3 regions of the Isoptericola sp. S6320L genome follow, and region 1 is predicted to be linked to each of the others. Evidence: riboswitches for the same ligand, from Rfam matches in the RefSeq annotation. Region 1 holds a riboswitch; each other region holds the start of a gene.
What was found. A riboswitch is a leader RNA that binds a small molecule or an ion and turns the genes downstream of it on or off. The one in region 1 is predicted to bind cyclic di-AMP.
Positions count from the first base shown of each region.

Region 2: it holds a riboswitch for cyclic di-AMP, as region 1 does, so the genes downstream of both, MWU57_RS11505 (C40 family peptidase) here and MWU57_RS04375 (C40 family peptidase) in region 1, are expected to answer to the same signal.
Region 3: it holds a riboswitch for cyclic di-AMP, as region 1 does, so the genes downstream of both, MWU57_RS06795 (M15 family metallopeptidase) here and MWU57_RS04375 (C40 family peptidase) in region 1, are expected to answer to the same signal.

Region 1 is NZ_JALKAT010000005.1:127-3,118, forward strand. It holds gene MWU57_RS04370 (universal stress protein) at 1-845, opposite strand, end outside; gene MWU57_RS04375 (C40 family peptidase) at 998-1,813, opposite strand; cyclic di-AMP (ydaO/yuaA leader) riboswitch at 1,814-2,003, opposite strand; gene MWU57_RS04380 (C40 family peptidase) at 2,266-2,992, opposite strand, start outside.
Region 2 is NZ_JALKAT010000019.1:30,698-37,292, reverse strand. It holds gene MWU57_RS11520 (SDR family oxidoreductase) at 1-735, opposite strand, end outside; gene MWU57_RS11515 (exodeoxyribonuclease III) at 766-1,566, shown strand; gene MWU57_RS11510 (septum formation family protein) at 1,610-2,362, shown strand; cyclic di-AMP (ydaO/yuaA leader) riboswitch at 2,688-2,832, shown strand; gene MWU57_RS11505 (C40 family peptidase) at 2,834-3,709, shown strand; gene MWU57_RS11500 (ABC transporter ATP-binding protein) at 3,906-4,619, shown strand; gene MWU57_RS11495 (hypothetical protein) at 4,619-5,494, shown strand; gene MWU57_RS18435 (sensor histidine kinase) at 5,587-6,595, shown strand, end outside.
Region 3 is NZ_JALKAT010000008.1:63,303-69,897, reverse strand. It holds gene MWU57_RS06815 (sensor histidine kinase) at 1-204, shown strand, start outside; gene MWU57_RS06810 (response regulator transcription factor) at 201-821, shown strand; gene MWU57_RS06805 (hypothetical protein) at 900-1,160, shown strand; gene glmS (glutamine--fructose-6-phosphate transaminase (isomerizing)) at 1,214-3,052, shown strand; gene MWU57_RS06795 (M15 family metallopeptidase) at 3,062-3,958, opposite strand; cyclic di-AMP (ydaO/yuaA leader) riboswitch at 4,047-4,198, opposite strand; gene MWU57_RS06790 (basic amino acid/polyamine antiporter) at 4,409-5,854, shown strand; gene MWU57_RS06785 (arginine deiminase) at 5,868-6,595, shown strand, end outside.

The DNA.
Region 1 (2,992 bases):
CCGAGAAGCAGACCGCGGAAGCCGCCACGGCCGCGGGAGCCCACCACGACGAGGTCGGCCGCCGCGGAGAACTCGGTGAGCAGCTCGGCTCCCGACCCGTCCAGCACGTGGCGCTTGATCTTGACGCCGGGGTGCTCCGCCTGGATGCGGTCGACGATGACGTCCAGCCCGGCCTCGACGTCGGCCAGCACCTGCTCGTGATCGATCTGGGACGGCAGCCAGGCGAGCACCCCGGCACCGGAGCCGAGCGGCACGCCGGCGACCGCGACCAGCTCGGCGTCCCACGACTCCGCCTGCCCGACGGCGTGCCGCAGGGCGACCTCGGACGTCGGCGAACCGTCGACACCGACGACGATCCGACTCACCTCGTGCACCGTGTCACCGTCGCGACGCTGCGGGTCGTCCGCGCCGGCACGGTGCGGGACCACGACCGTCGGGCAGTGCGCGTGCGCCGGGAGGGCCGAGGACACGGTCCCGAGCAACCGCTCGGTGAAACCGCCCCGGCCGCGGGTACCCACCACGGCGAGCGAGTGCTCGGAGGACATGTCGACGAGGACGCCGGCCGCGTCCCCCGTGGCGACCGTCCCCTGGACCGGGATGCCCAGCGGGGCGACCCGCGCCTCAGCCTCCGCGAGCACCGCCTTGGCTCCCTCGGCGATGGCGGTGTCGTCGAGCGCCGCATAACCACCGTCGAGCGACGCCGCCGTGAAGGAGGGCAACGAGTAGCTGCACACGATGTGCAGCCCCCACCCGACCCGCTGGGCGTACGTCGCGGCCCAGTCCAGGGCGTGCAGGCTCGCGGTCGAGCCGTCGACGCCCACCAGGACGACCTCTGGACGTGTCATGTCGCGCCTCCCGTCACGTCCGGACCTCACCGTCCGGAACCACCTTGGTTCAAGGGTAACGAAAGACGCCCGCAAGGTGTAGCAAAGGGAAGCACGACGCCCCGACGTTCACGAGGAACGTCGGGGCGTCGGTGGTGCTGCAGCCGGAAACCTCAGCCGGTGACCCGGAGGAAGGTGGGGCTGGACTGCCAGATGGCGGACTGGCGCACGACCCAGCCGCCGGGCCGCGTGGCCTCGATCTGCTGGCCGTTGCCGATGTAGATCGAGATGTGGCCGGGCGACCAGATGAGGTCACCGGGCTGTGCCTCGGCCGCCGAGACCACCGTGGTGGCCGAGGAGCCGTACATCTCGCTGGACGAACGCGGCAGCGACGTCACCCCGACCTGCGCGTACGCGTAGGTGACGAGGCCGGAGCAGTCGAAGCCCGACGGCGAGGCGCCACCGACCACGTACTTGACGCCGATGTAGCGGGCCGCGATCGAGGCGACCTGCGCTCCGCGCGAGCTGTCCGCGGCGGGAGCCGCCGGCGCCTCGGAGGTCGTCTCGGAGCTGGAGCTGGAGCTGGAGTCGATCGCGGTGCGCTCTGCGGAGCGCGACGGGGCCACCTCGCGGACGGGCTCCGGCTCGGGCTCCGGCGCCGCCTTGATCTCGGCCGCCTTGGCGATCTTGGGGGTGACCTTCTCGACGGTCATCGTGGCCTCGGCGTCCACGGTGACCACCGGGGCCGACTCGAGGGCCGTCCGCGCCTGGTCCGTCAGCGCGCCGAGGTCGACGGTGCTGAGCTTCTTGGCGGCGTCGTGGTCGACCGGCGCGGCGTGCGCTGCGGTGGCGCCACCGATGGTCGAGACCAGCAGGCCACCGGCGGTGGCCATGACGGCTGCCCGACGGCCGGCAGCCGCGGACGGCGCGGCCAGCATCGGACGACGTGCGGCACGGTGCTTGCCGCGCGCCCTGGTTGTTGCGTTCACGTGTTCCCTCTCCTGTCGCCTACGAGGTCAGCTGTCGGGTTCGGGTGGGAGAAATCACCCGGCCGCACAGCGCTTGCGCCCTGTGCGACTTCACCCCAAGGACACCGTGTCGATGCCCGGAAGTGGGTCCCCCGCTCCTGCCGGCGGTCTTGGTTCCCTGACCGGTGGCAGGACTCGGCGTCCGGTCAGGGTCCGGAAGAGTGCTCTACCGGACGGGGAAACCGTAGCGGATCCCGGCGGGCATGTCACGTTTAGGTCACGGCGACGTGCGACACGTGCCCCCTTACCCCTCCCGGGGCCTCTGGGCGCCCCGCTGAGGCCCTCGATCTCACCGCCCGGACGACTCCTCGTCGGAACGGTGTCGCCGCGCCGAGCGACCCCTGCGGGCCCCGGGACGCGACGAGGCCCCGCCGCGCACTGCGCGACGGGGCCTCGATCGGTACGACGGGGCGTCAGCCCACGCGGATGAACGTGGGGTTCGACTGCCAGATGCTGCGGAACTGGATCGTCTTGCCCGGACGCGGGGCGTCGATCTGCGTGTTGCCGCCGGCGTAGATGGCGATGTGGCCCGGGGACCAGATGAGGTCGCCCGGCTGCGCGGCGGACCGCGAGACGACGGTGCCCGAGTAGCGCTGGTCCGACGAGCTGCGCGGCAGCGAGACGCCGGCCTGCGCGAACACGTACTGCGTGAAGCCCGAGCAGTCGAAGCCGGACGGCGAGGTCCCACCGGAGACGTACGGGACGCCCACGTAGCGGGAGGCGATCGAGATGATCGTCGAGCCGTTGGCCGAGGCCGGGGCGGCCGACGTGGACGAGGACGAGGAGGACGACGTCTCGCTGCTGGTGCTGGTGTCGACGGCGGTGCGCTCGCCCGAACGGGACGGCGCGACCTCGCGGACGGGCTCCGGCTCGGGCTCGGGGGCCGCCTTGATCTCGGCCGCCTCGGCGATCTTGGCCGTGACCTTCTCGACGGTGATCTTGGCGTCGGCGTCGACGGTGACCACGGGGGCCGCCTCGAGCGCCGTGCGCGCCTGGTCGGTCAGCGCGCCGAGGTCGACGGTGCTGAGCTTGTTGGCCGCGTCGTGGTCGACCGGGGCAGCCTGGGCAGCGGTGGCGCCACCGATGGTCGACACGAGCAGACCACCAGCGGTGGCCACGACGGCGGCCCGGCGGCCGGCA
Region 2 (6,595 bases), on a different contig from region 1:
CAGCACGCGCAGCAGCGCCGAGGCCGCCTTGTAGCGCACCGACGGCGTGGAGATGACGACGCCGCGGCGCACGTCCGCGAGCGCCTGCGCCACCACGAACGGGGCACCGAGCCACGCGCCGTCGGGCACCTGGCTCATCGACAGCCCGGCGCGGTCGTGGAACTCGGTGTGCGTGAAGCCGGGGCACAGCACCGTGGCGGTCACGCCGGAGCCCCGCAGCTCGACGGCGAGCCCCTCGGTGAAGGACCGGACGTAGGCCTTGGCGGCGGCGTAGGTGCCGCCGGCGGTGAGGGCGGCGACCGAGCCGACGTTGAGGACGGCGCCCCGCCCGCGGGCGGTCATCTGCCCCACGGCCGCGTGGCTGAGCTGCACGACGGCGCGCACCATGACGTCCACGGCGTCCAGCTCGGTGCCGACGTCTCCCCCGACGAACCGCTGCGCGGTGGCGAACCCGGCGTTGTTGACGAGCAGGCCCACGGGACGGCGGTCCTCGCCCGGCTCGTCCCCCGCGACGGCGAGCCGCTCGGCGACCCGGGCGACGTCGTCGGCGTCGGAGAGGTCGGCGGGCAGCACCTCCACCTGGACCCCAGCGGCGGCGCGGATCTGCCCGGCCACCTGTTCGAGGCGCTCGGTGGTGCGCGCCACGAGCACGAGGTCGTGTCGCGCCGTGGCGAGCTGCCAGGCGAACTCCAGTCCGAGGCCGGCGGTGGCACCGGTGACGAGCGCGGTTCCCATGACCGCACTCTATGTGCCTAGGGTGCCTGCGTGCGTATCGCCACGTGGAACGTGAACTCCCTGCGAACCCGGCTGGACCGGGTGCTGGCCTTCCTGGAGCGTTCGAGCATCGACGTGCTCGCGATCCAGGAGACGAAGTGCCGTGACGACCAGCTCCCGGTCGCTCCGTTCGAGGCGGCGGGCTACGAGGTCGCCCACACCGGGTACCACCAGTGGAACGGCGTCGCGATCGTCTCGCGCGTGGGCCTGAAGGAGGTCGAGACGTCGTACGCCGGGCAGCCGGCGTTCGGCAAGCCGGGGCAGGAGCCGCGGGTCGAGGCCCGCGCGATCGGCGCGACGTGCGGCGGCGTGCGGGTGTGGTCGCTGTACGTGCCGCACGGCCGCACGCTGACCGACCCGCACTACGCCTACAAGCTCGCCTGGCTCGACGGGCTGCGGGCGCAGGCCGCGGGGTGGCTGGCGGCCGACCCGACGGCGCAGGTCGGGCTCCTGGGCGACTGGAACGTGATCCCGCGGGACACGGACGTGTGGGACGTGACGGCGTTCGAGGGCCACACGCACGTCTCGGCGGCGGAGCGGGCCGCGTTCGCGGCGTTCGAGGGCGCCGGGTACACCGAGGTGACGCGCGAGCACCTGCCGGCCGAGCACACCTACACGTACTGGGACTACCAGCAGCTCGCGTTCCCGCGGAACAAGGGGCTGCGGATCGACTTCGCGTACGCCTCGCCGGCGCTGCGCGACCGGGTCACGGCGGTGACCGTGGACCGGGACGAGCGGCGGGGCAAGGGGGCGAGCGACCACGTGCCGGTCGTCCTGGACCTCGCGGGCTGACCGCGGCACCCGCGGACCCAGCCGCACGCTCTAGGTTGTTCCCATGACCGACGTTCCGGACCGCTCCGAGGACCCGCTGTTCGTCTCCCCCGGCCCCGGCGCGGCAGGTCCGGCAGGTTCCGTGGAGCCGGCAGGTCCCGCCGGTCCGGCGGTTCCGGGCCACCCCGGGGCCGACGGCGGCACCCCGGTCGACCGGCCGGTCCCGGCGGGTGGGCTGGCCACGCCGGAGGACCCGACCGCCTACGGGGCGCGCTGGGGCGCCCCCGGGGGGCCGACGCCCGCCGCCCGGGCCGCCGCGCGCCGTCGGGCACGGGGCTGGGTGCTGTCCGTGCTGGGCGTGGTGGTGCTGGTCGTGGTGGCGGCGGCGGGCGGCTCGTGGCTCGTGAACCGCGCGCACGACCGGGCCTGGGAGCCGGTGGCGGGCGACGTCGCGGAGCCCGGCACGGTGAACGCCGTCCAGCTCGTGCTGGGCTCGTGCCTGGCCGACGTGCCGGACTCCGCGACGGTCGGCACCGTCGAGGTGGTGCCGTGCCGAGACGCGCACGTCGCCCAGGTCGTCGGGCGGCACGACTCGACGGTCGACGAGGTGTGGCCGGGCGCCGACGTCGTGCAGGCCCGCGCCGCACGGGCGTGCACCCCCGAGCTGGTCGGCGCGCGGGCGGAGGCCTCCGGGCTGGCGGACGACCTGACGTGGGTCCTGTGGACACCCAGCGAGGAGTCGTGGGAAGCGGGCGACCGCGCCGGGCTCTGCGTGACCGTCTCGGCCGCGCCGCGGACCGGCACCCTGCTGGAGTGAGCCTGCCCAGGGGCCGCCGAGTTGTGAAGATCCGCGCCCGACCTGCATCGATGGTGCCGGTGCGCCCCGCGCGTCGAGCTGCCAGGACCGGGCATCGACGACATATCGACCGCCGATCTGTCCGCGCCCGGCGAGATATAGCGGCATTTGCCGCACTCGCCCCCGATGTTCTCCCGGACGGATTTCTTCACGGGTTCTTCGCGAACGACCCTGCAACTCACCGTTATCCGACTGTGATCTGACCGGGATCCGTCGTTAGCGTTCGCGGGTCGCCCCACGTCTGGGGTGAACGGTCGGGCCGCAAGCCGAGTGCTGCCGGCGGCCCGGCATCACCGAACCCACGGCAGCAGCGGGAGAACCACGTTCTTCGGGCGGACTCGTGCCGCCCTCGGGGTTAAGCCGTCCCACGACGGCGGGCCATCACTTCTCGGCCTCATCCGACAGCTCATCTCGCAGGCTCGAGAGGTCAGCATGTCCATCACTCACCACAGTGGTGCGCGCCCGCAGGACGCCACCACGGCGCGCATGCCGCGCCTGCGACGCTCGACCGTCGCCATCGCCCTGTCCGCCGCGCTCGCCGGTGGCACCCTCGTCGCCGGAGCCGGCCAGGCCTCGGCAGCACCCGCCCCGTCCACCGCGGCGGCCACCTCGACGGCCGGCCTCTCGACCACCGGCCACGGGCTCGTCACGGCCCGGACCTCCAAGCCCGTCGTCAAGGTGTCGGTCTCGCGCAAGACCGCCAAGCAGGGCAAGGGCAGCACCCGTCCCCGGTTCACCGTCCAGGCCACGAAGGGCGGCGACGCGGTCAAGGGCCGGGTCCGGCTCTTCGTCGACGGCAAGAAGGTCAACGTCAAGAAGCTCAACAAGAACGGCATCGTGCGCATGAAGCCGTTGCTGAAGCACTACGACGTCGGCAAGAACCGCATCCGCCTGACCGTCGTGCCCGCCAAGTCCACCGGCCTGGCCAAGGTCAAGAAGCACCGCACCATCCGGGTGAAGGCGAAGCAGACGAGCGGGGCCAAGGTCGTCCAGGTCGCCAACCGGTACGTCGGCTACCGCTACTCCTACGGCGGCACCAGCCCGTCGTCGGGCTTCGACTGCTCCGGCTTCACCTCGTACGTGTACAAGAAGGCGACCGGCAAGAACCTGCCGCGCACCACGTCCGCGCAGAAGCGGGCCGGCAAGGCGGTCTCGCGGTCCCAGGCCCGCCCCGGTGACATCGTCTACACCCCGGGCCACGTCTCGATCTACGCCGGCAACGGCAAGATCATCGAGTCGGCGCGTCCCGGCGTCGGCGTCGTCAAGCGCAAGATGTGGCAGGACAACCCCACGTTCGTCCGCGTCTGACGCGCACCGCACGCACCGCACGCCCGTGCCCGGCACGGCTCGACCTGTTCGAGCCGTGCCGGGCACGGGCGTGCGGCGTTCCCCCAAAAGTCGTAGGCCACGTTCCCCCTCCCGCCAGAAGCGACGACGACACCGCCCCGGCCAGGCTGGGAGCACCGCGCCGGAACCGGCCCGGCCACACGCGAGAGGGGATCACGTGCCCGCCATCCAGATCACCGGGCTCCGCAAGTCGTACGGAGCGTTCGACGCCGTGCACGACGTCGACCTGACGGTCGAACCGGGCCGCGTCGTCGGTCTGCTCGGCCCGAACGGCGCCGGCAAGACCACCACCCTGCACGTCCTGCTCGGGCTCGCCGCACCCACCGCCGGTGAGGCACTCGTCCAGGGTCGCCGCCACCACGACCTCGACCAGCCCGCCCGGACCGTGGGCGCGCTGCTCGACGCCGGTGGCCTGCACCCCGGCCGCACCGGCCGGGACCACCTCCGGATCCTCGCCCTGGCGGCCGGGCTCCCCGCCCACCGGGTCGACGACGTCCTGGAGATCGTGTCGATGACACCCGCCGCCGACCGCCGGGTGCGCACCTACTCGCTGGGGATGCGGCAGCGGCTCGGGCTGGCCGCCGCGCTCCTCGGCGACCCGGCGGTGCTCGTCCTCGACGAACCCGCCAACGGGCTCGACCCGGCCGGCATGCGCTGGCTGCGCGAGATGCTGCGGTCCTTCGCCGACGGCGGCGGTGCCGTCCTGCTCGCCAGCCACGTCCTCGCCGAGGTGACGCAGGTGGCCGACGACGTCGTCGTCGTCGGACAGGGCCGGGTCATCACCGCGGGCCCGCTGGACGAGCTCGTCCGCGACGCCTCCCTCGAGGACGTCTACCTCGACCTGACCGCCACCACCGCAGGAGTCCGCTGATGTTCCGTGCCGAGATGCTCAAGCTCCGTTCCACCCGGTCGCCGTGGATCATCGGGATCGTCGCGCTCGCCGGCGCCGCGCTCCTCCAGACGGTGACCATCCTGCTGCCCCGCCTGCTCGAGGGCCTCGACGAGCTCGCCGCCACCGAGGGGCCGACCGGTCCGGCCGCGGACCTGGTCCCCGACCTGGCCGCCCTGACGGACCTGGGCAGCGCCTCCGTCCAGCGCGGCATGCTCGACCTGCTCGGCAACGGGCCGTCGGGCACGGGATCCGTCGGGGTCGCGACCCTGTGCATGCTCATCCTGGGCGCGCTCGCCGGCACGACGGACTTCCGCACGGGCGGCATCGTCCCGACCGCGCTCGTGGTCCCGTCGCGCACCCGCGTCCTGCTGGGCAAGGTGGGCGCGACGGCCGCGGCGGCGGCGACGATCGGTGCCGGGCTCGCGCTCGTCTCGGCGCTCGGCCTCGCGTCCGCGCTGCTGACCGCACCGGGCACCGGGCTGGCCCTCGGGGCCGGTGACGTCCTGGGGATCTGGGCGCGCGGTCTGTGCGTCCTCGTCGCGTTCGCCTGGCTGGGCCTGGGGGTCGGCATCCTCGTGCGGGGCCAGGTCGCCGCGGTCGTCGTGGTCGTGGCGGTCGCCTTCGTCGAGCCCATGGTCCAGACGGTCGTCGCCCTGCTGTCCGGCGGTTCCTCCGCCGTGTCGTGGATGCCCCTGACCCTCGGCGCGCTCGCGTCGACCGGCCAGGGCGCCGCCGGCCTCCTCGGTGACGCCGGGACGATCGGGGTGGCAGCCGCCCTCGCCGGGCTCGCCGCGTGGGTGGTCGTCGTGCTCGGCTCCGGGGCGGTCACGTTCCGCCGCCGCGACCTCGTGTGACCCCGGCGCGTCCGGCGGACCGTGGCCTCCCGGCCCGGTCTGCCGGGCCACCGGTATCCTCGCCCCAGCACCCGACGGACGGAAGGCACCGCGTGACCGGCCCCCTGTTCCGGCGTCTCCGCGCCGCCCGTGCCACCCCCACCGCCCGCGACGCCGCGCTCGGGGCGGTGGTCGGTGCCCTGACGCTCGTCCTCTTCCTGGTGGTGGAGCGGGTGGCGTTCGACGAGGTGGTCGCACCGCTCGTCGGCCAGGCCGCCGACGCCGGGCACCTCGGGACCGGCGGGCGCCTCGCGGTGGTCGGCGTCATCGTCGCCCAGGCCATGCTCCTGACCCTGCGCCGGCGGTCCCCGCTGCTCTGCCTCGCGCTCGTCGCCGCCGCCCAGGTGGCGCTCGTGGCGGTCCTGCCTCCGCTCATGACCTTCCAGGCGCCGGCCACGCTGGTCGCGGCCTACTCGGTGGGCGCGCACCTCCCGCGGCGCGGCGCGCTCGGGTGGTCGGGCGCGGCGGCGGTCGTGCAGACCGTCCTCGCGTTCGTGCTCACGGGACCCGTCCCCGAGCACCTCCCCGCCGCCGGCACCGCCGCGACCCAGCTCTGGACCGGGCTGCTGTCCGCGGTGCTGGCCTACGTGGCGGCCACAGCCGTCGGTGTGTACGTCGGCACCCGCCGGGAGCTGGAGACGCAGCTGCGCGAACGTGTCGAGCAGGCGGAGCGTGAGCGGGAGGCGCTGGCGGCCCGCGCGGTGCTCGAGGAGCGCGGCCGCATGGCGCGCGAGCTGCACGACGTCGCCGCGCACCACCTGTCCGGCATCGTCGTCCAGGCCGCCGCGGCGGAGCGTCTCGTCGGCACGGACCCGGACCGCGCGCGGGAGTCGTTGCGCTGGATCCGCACGCAGGGCCGCTCGACGCTGGACGACCTGCGCCTCGTCGTCGGCCTGCTGCGGTCCGGCGACCGGGCCGACGGCCGCGACGGCGACGCACCGCAGCCCACCCTCGACGACCTGCCGGCGCTGCTCACCCTCGCCCGGTCCACGGGTGCGGACGTCCGCCACGAGGTCCGGGGTACCGAGCAGGACCTCCCGCCGAACGCCCAGCGCACCGTCT
Region 3 (6,595 bases), on a different contig from region 1:
ACCCTCGACGTCGTCGATGACGGCACGGGGTTCGACGCCGCACGCCTGGGCGACGACCGAGCCCGCGGACGAGGCTTCGGCATCCCCGCCATCCGCTCGCGCGTCCACGAGCTCGGTGGCACCCTCGCGCTGGAGACCAGCCCCGGCAGCGGGACCGCCGTCGCCGTCACCCTGCCCACCCGAGGACCGGAGGACGCCCCATGATCGACGTCGTCCTCGCCGACGACCACCCGGTGGTCCGCGCCGGGCTGCGCGCCGTCGTCGACAGCCAGCCGGACATGCAGGTCGTCCACGAGACCTCGACCGCCGAAGACCTGCTCGCCTGGCTCGACGACGGCGGCCAGGCCGACGTCCTCCTCCTCGACCTGCGCTTCGGCGACGCCCGGATGGGCGGGGCCACGGCCACCGGGACCATCGTGCGCCGGCACCGCACGCCGGTGCTCGTCGTCACCACCTACGGGACCGACGCCGACATCCTCGCCGCCATCGAGGCCGGCGCCACCGGCTACCTCCTCAAGGACGCACCCACCGACGAGCTCGCCCGCGCCATCCGGTCGGCCGCCGCAGGAGAGGTCGCCCTCGGACCGGACGTACAGCGCCGACTCCTCGGCCGGATGCGCCGCCCGAGCGAGAACCTCAGCACACGCGAGCTCGAAGTCCTGCGCCTGGTCGCAGCAGGACGCTCCAACGACGCCATCGCACGCGAGCTCTTCGTCTCCGTCGCCACCATCAAGTCGCACCTGGCCCACATCAACACCAAGCTCGGCACCCGGTCACGTACCGCTGCCGCCGCGACCGCACGCGACCGCGGCATGCTCTGAGCCCGAATCAAAATCCCGAACCTGCCCGAAGTCGGGCAGATTCTGGACACTCGTGCGCGATGAGCGCATGATGAACCGGTGACCGACGCCGAGCTCGTCTCCCGCGTGGCGCTCACGACGGGTCTGAACCCGTCGGAGGCGGCGCGCGTGGTCGAGGACGTCCTCGCCTGGTACTCCGAACCGGTCGAGGACTACGTCCGGCGCCGCCACGCGGCCCTGCAGACCTCGGGGCACCGCAACGCCGAGATCTACGCGCGCATCACCACGGAGCTGCAGGACCGCGTCGTGGCCGCGCCGGAGCTCACCGAGCGCCAGGTCCGCCGGATCGTCTACGGCTAGGTCGCCGGCAGGCATCCACCCCTCACGCCCGTCACCACCCTGGAGCAGCACCCATGTGCGGAATCGTCGGCTACGTCGGCCCCCAGCAGGCAGCGCCCGTCCTCGTCGAGGGCCTGACACGCCTGGAGTACCGCGGCTACGACTCGGCCGGCGTCGCCGTGCTCAACCCGCGCTCGAGCGCCAACCCGTCGCGGGTGGTCCGCGCCCAGGGTCGCGTCCGTGACCTCGAGGCCGCCCTGCCCGCGCGGCTCGCCGGCACCACCGGCATCGGCCACACGCGCTGGGCGACCCATGGCGAGCCCAGCGAGCGCAACGCCCACCCGCACACCTCGGCCGACGGCCGGGTCCACGTGGTCCACAACGGGATCATCGACAACTTCGCGACGCTGCGCAGCCGGCTGGCCGACGACGGCGTCGAGCTCACCTCCGACACGGACACCGAGGTGGTCGCCCACCTCGTGGCGCGCGAGCTCGCGACCGGGCTGAGCCTCGAGGACGCGGTGCGTACCGCCGTCGGGCAGATCGTGGGGACGTACGCCCTCGCCGTGCTCGACACCCAGACCCCCGAGCGGATCGTCGTGGCGCGCAACGGCTCCCCGCTGCTGCTCGGCGTGGGCGACGGCGAGATGTTCGTCGCCTCGGACCCCGCCGCGATCGTGCGGCACACCAGCCAGGTCGTGCTGCTCGACGACGGCGACTTCGCCACCGTCACCGCCGACGGCTTCCACAGCTTCACCGACGGCGAGGAGCGCACGGCGCGGGCCGCCGTCACGATCGACCTCACCGTCGAGGAGCTGGAGCTCGACGGCCACGAGCACTTCATGCACAAGGAGATCCACGAGCAGCCGGAGTCCGTGGAGCGGATGCTCACCGGGCGCCTCGACGACCGCTTCGGCACCGCCAAGCTCGCCGGCCTCAACCTCGAACCGCGGGACCTGCGCCGCTTCGAGCGCGTCAAGGTGCTCGGCTGCGGGTCCGCCTACTACGTCGGCCAGCTCGGGGCCTCGATGATCGAGGACCTGGCGCGCATCCCCGCCGACGCCGAGCCCGCGAGCGAGTTCCGCTACCGCAACCCGATCATCGAGCCGAGCACGCTCTACGTGGTCGTCAGCCAGTCCGGCGAGACCGCCGACACGCTCTTCGCGGTGCGCGAGGTGCAGCGCAAGGGCGGCACCGTCGTCGGCCTCGTCAACGCCGTGGGCTCGTCCATCGCCCGGGAGGTCGACGGCGGGGTCTACCTGCACGCGGGCCCCGAGGTCGCGGTGGCCTCCACCAAGGCGCTGACGCACATGTCGATCGGCTTCGCGCTGCTGGCGCTCACGCTCGGCCGGGTGCACGACCTGTCGTTCGCCGACGGCCGGCGCATCATCGCCGGGCTGCGGGCGATCCCCGGCCAGATCGCCGAGATCCTGGCCGGCGAGGAGGCGCTCGCCGCCGCCGCGAAGGAGCTCTCGACGGCTCCGAGCCTGTTCTTCGTCGGCCGCGTGCGGGGCTACCCCGTCGCGCGCGAGGGTGCGCAGAAGTTCAAGGAGATCACCTACCGGCACGCCGAGGCGTACCCGACGAGCGAGCTCAAGCACGGCCCGCTCGCCCTCATCAGCCCCGAGCTGCCGTCGGTCGCGATCATCCCGGACGACGACCTCGTGGAGCGCAACATCACGGCCGCCCAGGAGATCCGGGCCCGCGGTGGCGCCGTCGTCGCGATCACGCACCCGGGCGTCGAGCTCGGCGACGCGGCGACCTCCCGGATCGAGGTGCCGCGCAACGAGGTCGAGCTCGACCCGATCCTCCTGACGATCCCCACCCAGCTCCTCGGCTACCACGCCGCCGTGGCGCTCGGCGAGGACGTCGACCGGCCGCGCAACCTGGCGAAGTCCGTCACCGTGGAGTGACGCGCCCCGCTACGCGGCGGGGGAGAACTCCCAGTGCCACGGCTCGTAGGGTCCCGCACCGCCCTGGCGGGCCCAGGCCGGGTTGGTCCACCCCGCCGCGGGGCCGTGCTCGGCCAGCCAGGCCCAGCGGTCGCCGGAGTACGACTCCGGGCAGATGTCGATCGCCAGGCCCCAGCCGTGGTTCGACGTGCCCGGGGTGGCCGCCAGGCCCGGCTTCAGGCCCTTGAGCACGACCTGCTGGTCGTAGCTGCGGTAGCCGTCCGTGATGCACATCCGCTCGCCGAACTGCTCGACGTACGCGTCGTTCAGCGCGGCGAGGGCGGTCGCGGCGTCGGCGCGCAGGAGCACCGCGCCGTCCCACGGCGCGCAGAGGTCGGCCGTCGAGAGGCGGCCGTTGCTGCCCTGAGGGTCGATGCTCGGGTCGCAGCCCGGTGGCGGCACGCGCTCGTCCGGCGCGGCCGGTGCCGGCTCGGCCGGCACGATCTTGATCGCGTCCCGGTCGATGCGGTCGCCGTCCCGGGACACCTTGGCCCCCTGGTCGACGACGACGGCCTCCACGGAGCGTGGTGCGCGGGCCGTGCCGGAACGCGAGGCGGCCGCACCGTCGGACCGCTCGGCGACGGCCCGCTCGGCCGCGGCCAGGGTCGCCGGGTCGATGGTCGTGGTGGCGCTGCCCTCGGCGTTGGCCTCCTCCGGCAGGACGGCGGGGGCGACGACGGCGGACGCGGTGGCCAGCGCGAGGGCGAATCCGGCGCCGACCCGGCCAGCGCGGGGCGGACGGGCGGCGCGCGCGGCACCGGTCGAGCGGGTCGGACCGGCTGAGCGGGTCGCACCGGCTGAGCGGGTCGCGCGGGGAGCGCGGGCGGGCGGCTCGGCGAAGTGCCGGCCGCGGCGCGCCCGGCTCATCGGGCCCCCTCGCGGCGGCGCGGGGTCGGGGTGGTGCTGGACGTGGTCGCCCCGCCGGTGCGGCCGGGCGCGCGGGTGTGCCTGGTCATCGTCATCTCCTGTCGCCTTCGGGGTTAGCTGTCGGATTCGGGTCGGAGACTGACCCGGCCGACGCGCACTGCGCGTCGGCTTCACCCCAAGGGCGCCGTGGCGCCCGTCGTTGGTTCCCCCGCCCCGTGTCTGCTTCGGTCGACGACGCACGGTGACAGGGCTCGGCGCCCGCGCGACGTACCCCGCGACCTGGCGAGGTAGGCAGAACCTACCCCGCCGGGACCGGGTTTGTCACGAACGGATAACGGCATGCCGGATGGTGTCTCGGGGTGCGCCTGCGGTGCGCCTCCGGGTGCGCTGCTCCTCGGCGCCTGCCAGGATCGCGAGGACGGCGACCGACGGCGCGGGTGGGGCGGCGACATGGCGGAGCGGACTGACGGGGCTGGCCCCTCGACGGGCACCCGCGTGGGCGTGCTCACCCTCACCGCGATGGTGGTCGGGTCGATGGTCGGTGCCGGCGTGTTCTCGTTGCCGCGCCGCTTCGCCCAGGAGACCGGTGTCGCCGGGGCGATCGTCGCCTGGGCGGTCGCCGGGGCGGGCATGCTCACCCTGGCGCTGGTCTTCCAGCGGCTCGCGGTCCGCAAGCCGGAGCTCGACGCCGGGGTCTACGCCTACGCCAAGGCCGGGTTCGGCGACTACACGGGGTTCTTCTCGGCGGCGGGCTACTGGGCGAGCGCCTGCGTCGGCAACGTGACCTACTGGGTCCTCATCATGTCCACGCTGGGCGCGTGGTTCCCGCAGCTCGGTGCCGGCGACACGCTGCTCGCGGTCGCGCTGTCGTCCGCCGGGCTGTGGCTGTTCTTCCTGCTCGTGCGGCGGGGGATCCAGGAGGCCACGGCGATCAACAGGGTCGTCACCGTGGCCAAGCTGGTGCCGATCGTCGTCTTCGTGCTGATCGCCGTCTTCGTCTTCGACCCGGCCGTCTTCGCCGGGAACTGGGCGGGGGAGTCCTACGGGTCCCTCTTCGACCAGGTGCGCGACACCATGCTCGTGACGGTCTTCGTGTTCCTCGGCGTGGAGGGGGCCAGCGTCTACTCGCGGCACGCGCGCCGCCGGGAGGACGTCGGTCGGGCGACCCTGCTCGGGTTCGGCAGCGTGCTCGCGGTGTTCGCGTCGGTGACGATGGTGTCCTACGGGATCATGCCGGTGGAGGAGATCGCCGAGCTCCGGCAGCCGTCGATGGCCGGGGTGCTGGAGGCCGCCGTCGGTGACGGGGGGACCGCCTTCGTCAGCGTCGGCCTGATCATCTCGGTGCTGGGTGCCTACCTCGCCTGGACGCTGATGGCCGCCGAGGTGCTCTACGTGGCGGCCAAGGACCGCGACATGCCGCGCTTCCTCGCGCGCGCCACCGACCGGGACGTGCCGGTGAACGCCCTGTTCCTCAGCACCCTGCTGTCGCAGGTCGTGCTGGTGGTCACCCTGTTCTCCGCCGACGCGTTCGACTTCGCGCTCGACCTCACCGCCGCGATGTCGGTGATCCCGTTCCTGTTCGCCGCGGCCTACGCGCTCAAGCTCCGCGCGACGCGCGAGACGTACGACGGCGCCCCGCGGGCGACGCTGCGCGCCGACCTGGTGGTGGCGGTGCTGGCGACGGTCTACACCACGTTCCTGGTCTTCGCGGCGGGGCTGTCGTTCCTGCTGATCTCCCTCATCTTCTACGCCCCGGCGACGCTGCTGTTCGCGATGACGCGCCGTGAGCAGGGTCGGCGGGTGTTCGCGCCGGCCGAGCTGGTCGTCTTCCTGGCCGTCACGGCCGGGGCGGTGGCCGGCGTCGTCGGGCTCGTGTCGGGCTGGATATCCCTGTGAGCGAAGGAGAAGCATGACTGCACACGTGGGCGGCGCCGTGACGCACGGCGTCCACTCCGAGGTGGGCCGGCTGCGCAAGGTCCTGGTGTGCGCGCCGGGCCTGGCGCACGAGCGCCTGACCCCGACCACCTCCGACGAGCTGCTGTTCGACGACGTCATGTGGGTCGAGGCGGCCCAGCGCGACCACCTGGACTTCGTCAACAAGCTGACGAACCGGGGCGTCGAGGTGGTGGAGCTGCACGACCTGCTCGCGGAGACGATGGCGCTGCCCGCGGCGCGGTCGTGGCTGCTGGACCGCAAGGTGGTGCCGAACCGGGTCGGGCTCGGGCTCGTGGAGGGCACCCGCGCCTATCTCGACTCGCTGTCGCCGCAGGAGCTGTCCCGGTTCCTGGTGGGTGGGCTGTCCACGGCCGACCTGCCGGGGGACTACCGCACGGGCTACGTGTCGCTCGCCCAGGAAGCGCCGGACGCCCGGGAGTACCTGCTGCCGCCGCTGCCGAACACCCTGTACACCCGGGACACGACGTGCTGGATCTACGGCGGCCTCACGCTCAACCCGCTGTACTGGCGGGCACGCAAGGACGAGACGCTGCTGATGAAGGCGATCTACTCGTTCCACCCGGAGTACCGGGACGCCACGGTGTGGTGGGGGGACCCGGAGCAGGACTGGGGTCAGGCCACGCTCGAGGGCGGCGACGTCATGCCGGTGGGTGCCGGCGTCGTCCTGGTCGGCATGAGCGA